Regions from separate parts of the Stenotrophomonas sp. YJH_SMC_4 genome, predicted to be linked through region 2. Evidence: riboswitches for the same ligand, from Rfam matches in the RefSeq annotation. Region 2 holds a riboswitch; the other holds the start of a gene.
What was found. A riboswitch is a leader RNA that binds a small molecule or an ion and turns the genes downstream of it on or off. The one in region 2 is predicted to bind glycine.
Positions count from the first base shown of each region.

Region 1: another riboswitch for glycine. It lies ahead of gcvP (aminomethyl-transferring glycine dehydrogenase); the one in region 2 lies ahead of AC5P9F_RS04030 (trimeric intracellular cation channel family protein).

Region 1 is NZ_JCAFUR010000021.1:45,610-47,989, reverse strand. Features, by position in the region: gene AC5P9F_RS18405 (multidrug effflux MFS transporter) at 1-751, opposite strand, end outside; glycine riboswitch at 1,051-1,153, shown strand; gene gcvP (aminomethyl-transferring glycine dehydrogenase) at 1,216-2,380, shown strand, end outside.
Region 2 is NZ_JCAFUR010000002.1:113,176-115,555, forward strand. Features, by position in the region: gene AC5P9F_RS04025 (3-deoxy-7-phosphoheptulonate synthase) at 1-304, shown strand, start outside; gene AC5P9F_RS04030 (trimeric intracellular cation channel family protein) at 473-1,090, opposite strand; glycine riboswitch at 1,175-1,278, opposite strand; glycine riboswitch at 1,292-1,381, opposite strand; gene AC5P9F_RS04035 (GIY-YIG nuclease family protein) at 1,422-1,697, shown strand; gene AC5P9F_RS04040 (hypothetical protein) at 1,719-2,261, shown strand; partial or broken gene AC5P9F_RS04045 (nuclear transport factor 2 family protein) at 2,330-2,380, shown strand, end outside.

The DNA.
Region 1 (2,380 bases), on a different contig from region 2:
CCTCGCCCAGATGCAGGTGCTGCATCACGAACACCGGCGCCGAGGAGATGTACAGGAAAATGCCGCCGAAACCGATGCTGCCGGCCAGCGCCAGGCGCAGGAACCGCGGGTTGAAACCGATGCGCACGTAATCACGCAGCAGCACGCGCGGCGACAACGGCACCCGTGCCTCCACCGGATGGGTTTCCGGCAGGTAGCGTGCAGTGGCCGCCAGCAGGAGCAGCGCAAACACCACCAGGAACCAGAAAATCAGTGGCCAGCCGGCGCCGCTGAGCAGGATCCAGCCGCCGATGATCGGTGCGATGGCCGGAGCGATGCCGAACAGCATCGATACCTGGCTCATCAGGCGCTGCGCGTCGTGTCCGTGGTACAGGTCGCGGATCACCGCGCGGCCGACGATCATGCCGACGCCTGCTGACAGGCCCTGCAGCGCACGGAACGCCAGCAGCGTGGTCAGGTCGGTGGACAGCGCGCAGCCGACCGAAGCGCCGACGAACACCACCAGGCCACCGAGGATCACCCGCTTGCGGCCCCAGGCGTCGGACAGCGGGCCGTGCGCAAGGCTCATCAGGCCGTAGAACAGCAGGTACACGCTGATGGTCTGCTGCACCGCCACCTCGTCCACCGCCAGGCGCTGGGCCAGCTGCGGGAACGCCGGGAAGATGGTGTCGATCGAGAACGGACCGAACATGGCCAAGCCGGCGAGCAGCAGGGCCATGCGGCGGGTGGAGGGAGCAACAGCGGCGGTCATGGGAAAGGCGTCCGGCAGGGCCATGCGCGGCACGCACGGCGGGCGCCGGTCCCCTGCAGCAGGGACGGCGCCAGATGAATTCGGGTATCCGCCCATCATAGGTGGGGATTGCGCCTGATGCCATGCAGCAGTGCACGAAATGCACGGACGGGCCATCGGCCATTCAGGCGCGGCCTCCAGGTCCGAAAGCGGCCGCCGCGCCCGCAACGGGCTATAATCGGCGGGCAACACGGTGGGAGAAGCGGAACACCGCTGCCGAAGGCGCAACGCCCGTAATCGCTCAGGCCCGATACCACCCGTAACACAACTCTGGAGAGACCGGTTCGATCCGGCGCCGAAGGGGCACGAAGCTGCGGTCCGCCGAGCTTTTAAACTCTCAGGCAAAAGGACAGAGGGGCGCCCCGCAGACCGCCGACCGGCGGCTTGTGCCCGTGCGTGTGCCCTTTCCTGACGGATCCTTCGCCATGTCCCAGAACACCCCTTCCCTGCGTGAGCTCGAGCACCACAACGCGTTCGTCGAGCGCCACATCGGCCCCAACGACGCCGAGATCGCGCAGATGCTCGACGTCGTCGGCCACGCGTCGCTGGATGCGATGACCGACGCCATCGTGCCGGCCAAGATCAAGTCGCCGGCACCGCTGGCACTGCCGGAGTCGATGACCGAAGTGCAGGCACTGGCGAAGATCCGTGCGATCGCCGACAAGAACACCGTGCTGCGCAGCTTCATCGGCCAGGGTTACTACGGTACCCACACGCCGAACGTGATCCTGCGCAACATCCTGGAAAACCCGGCGTGGTACACCGCCTATACCCCGTACCAGGCGGAAATCTCGCAGGGCCGCATGGAAGCGCTGATCAACTTCCAGACCCTGTGCGCCGACCTGACCGGCATGGAAATCGCCAACGCCTCGCTGCTGGACGAAGCCACCGCCGCCGCCGAAGCGATGACTCTGGCCAAGCGTTCGGCCAAGTCGAAGTCGGACACCTTCTTCGTGCACGACGCCGTGCACCCGCAGACCCTGGAACTGCTGCGTACCCGCGCCGAGCCCATGGGCATCGTGCTGCGCGTCGGCACCCCGGCCGAAGCACTGGAAGCAGAAGCGTTCGGCCTGCTGCTGCAGTATCCGGACACCTTCGGCCAGGTCGGCGACTACAAGGCGCTGGTCGATGCCGTGCACGCACGCGGCGGCCTGGTGGCCGTGGCCACCGACCTGCTGGCCCTGACCCTGCTGGCTGCCCCGGGCGAATGGGGCGCGGACATCGTGGTCGGCAACAGCCAGCGTTTCGGCGTGCCGTTCGGCTTCGGTGGCCCGCACGCCGCCTTCATGGCCTGCCGTGACGCCTACAAGCGCTCGATGCCGGGCCGCCTGATCGGCGTTTCGATCGATGCCCAGGGCAACCCGGCCTACCGCCTGACCCTGCAGACCCGCGAACAGCACATCCGCCGCGAGAAGGCCACCTCCAACATCTGTACCGCGCAGGTGCTGCTGGCGGTGATGGCCTCGATGTACGCCGTTTACCACGGCCCGGAAGGCCTGACCCGCATTGCCCGCCGCACGCACCGCCTGGCCTCGATCCTGGCCGCAGCGCTGCGCAATGCCGGCGTGCAGGTCGGTGGCGACTTCTTCG
Region 2 (2,380 bases):
GCTGCCGACTCGTCTGATGATCGACGCCAGCCATGCCAACAGCCTGAAGAACCCGGACAACCAGCCGAAGGTGATCGAGGACATCGCCGTTCAGTTGGAAGACGGTGAACAGCGCATCGTCGGTGTGATGATCGAGAGCCATCTGGTCGGTGGTCGCCAGGAACTGGTGGAAGGCCAACCGCTGGTCTACGGGCAGAGCATCACCGATGGCTGCATCGACTGGGACACCACCGTGACGGTGCTGGAGCGACTGGCCGCGGCCGTGCGCGCCCGTCGCGACGTGAAGGTGTCCGAAGCCGCTTGAGTGCGGCACGTGTGTGGATGGCGGCCAGCGCCTGCGGGGGTGCGGCCGCGATCAGGGCCGGTCGGAGTTGGAGACCGGCCCATCTGCACCGGCGATGCGCCTGGCGCTGCGCATGAGCGACAGCGCCAGGTACATCGCCGGGGTGGTGCGGATTCCGCCGCGCGAACCTCAATGCACTTCGTCGTGGTACACGAACTTCGGCATTTCCCAGCGGTAGTGGATCGCCAGCAGGCGCAGCGCGAAGCCGCCGCCGAGGCAGCACAGGATCGCGGTGGCGTCGGCCACGCCCCAGTGCAGCAGCAACAGGTAGGCCGCGCCGGTCAGCAGCGCGATGATCGCGTACAGCTCCTTCTGGAAGATCAGCGGCACCTCGTTGCAGAGGATGTCGCGCAGCACGCCGCCGAACGCGCCGGTCAGCATGCCGGCGATCAGCACGATCGGCATCGCATGGCCGGCTTCGCGCGCAATCGAGCAGCCGATCAGGGTGAAGGCGATCAGGCCCAGGCCATCGAGCACCAGGAAGGTGCGACGGAAGTGGTGCATCCAGCGCGCCACCCAGGTGGCGATCAGCGCCGCGCACACGGTGAAGCCCAGGTACTCGGGATGCTTCACCCAGCCCAGCGGGTAGTGGCCGAGCAGGATGTCGCGCAGTGAACCACCGCCGAGTGCGGTGACGCAGGCGATCATGACCACGCCGAACAGGTCCATGCGGCGGCGGCCGGCAGAAAGTGCGCCGGTCATGGCTTCGGCGGAAATGGCGATCAGGTAGATGATGGACAGCAGCATGGGACAGGCTCCGGGCGCGGTGGGGCCGGCCATGCGCGACTACCGCCACTGCCTGCGCAATGACGGGATGACGATGACCGGTGCCGCTCCCGCTGTCCTTTTGCCTGAGAGTTCAGCGGCATGGGCCGCGTGCCCCTTCGGCGGATCGTCCCGGGCGTGCCCGGTGACCTCTCTCCAGCTCGGCGAGTCGAATGCATGGTTGGTGGGATTCCAGCCCACCGGCCTGAGCGATCATGGGAGCCTGCGCCTTCGGCGGGCGCCGGCGCGGCGCCTCTCTCCTGCATTCGGGCGCCAGTATATCCGCTGTAGTGCAGCACGGCATAATCCGGGCATGGCCCCGTCCCTCCGCCCGTGGTTCCTGTACCTGCTCGAATGCCGCGATGGCAGCTATTACGCCGGCATCAGCACCGACGTGGAAGCGCGCTTCGCCGCCCACCAGGCCGGCAAGGGCGCGCGCTACACCCGGGCCCGGCCACCGCTGCGGGTGCTGGCCGTGCGCGAGTACCCGGACCGGGCCGCCGCGTCACGGGCCGAGTGGCAACTCAAGCAGCAGCCGCGCGAACGCAAGCTGGCCTGGCTGCAGGCGCCGGATCCCGCGCTTCTGTAGAGCCGAGCCCACGCTCGGCTGTTGTTGCTGCTGCCTGATGGTGAAGCCGAGCATGGACCCGGCTCTACAGTAGATCCACGCCATGCGTGGATGGGCGCTTCCAGTCATGCCATGATCGCCACACCCATCGACACATGGATCCGTCCGATGAAGAACTGCGGGATACTGCTGTTGACTGCCTGCGCGGCCCTTCTGGCCTGCACCCAAGCACCGTCGCCACCGCCACTGCAGCATGGGCAGATCGGCACCGCTGCTGAGCTGGCTGCGTATGGCCCGAGGACACCCGAACCGATCCACCTGCGTCGTGACCGGGTCCCTCCCGATCTGGTCGATCTGATCCCGTTCGCGGAAAAGTGGGGGATCGGCGATGACGTGCTTCGCAATGAAATGCGGGAGCGCGCCACTGACGCGGAAAAGCAGGCATTGACGGATGCGCTGGCGGGGCGCCATGCGCGCATCACCGCCTGGTTGGACAGCTTCCCGCAGGGGCAGCCCATGTCTGAAGAAGCCGCTGCGTTCATGTACATGCAGCTGGGCACCGACGAAATGGGCCTGATGCCGTAGATCCACGCCATGCGTGGATGCGGCTTGCATATGCCATGATCGCCCAGCCCTCAGCGCTGGAGACCCGGATGTCCACCGTCGCCCTGTTGTTCGCTCTCTCCGCGTCAACCAGTCCCGCT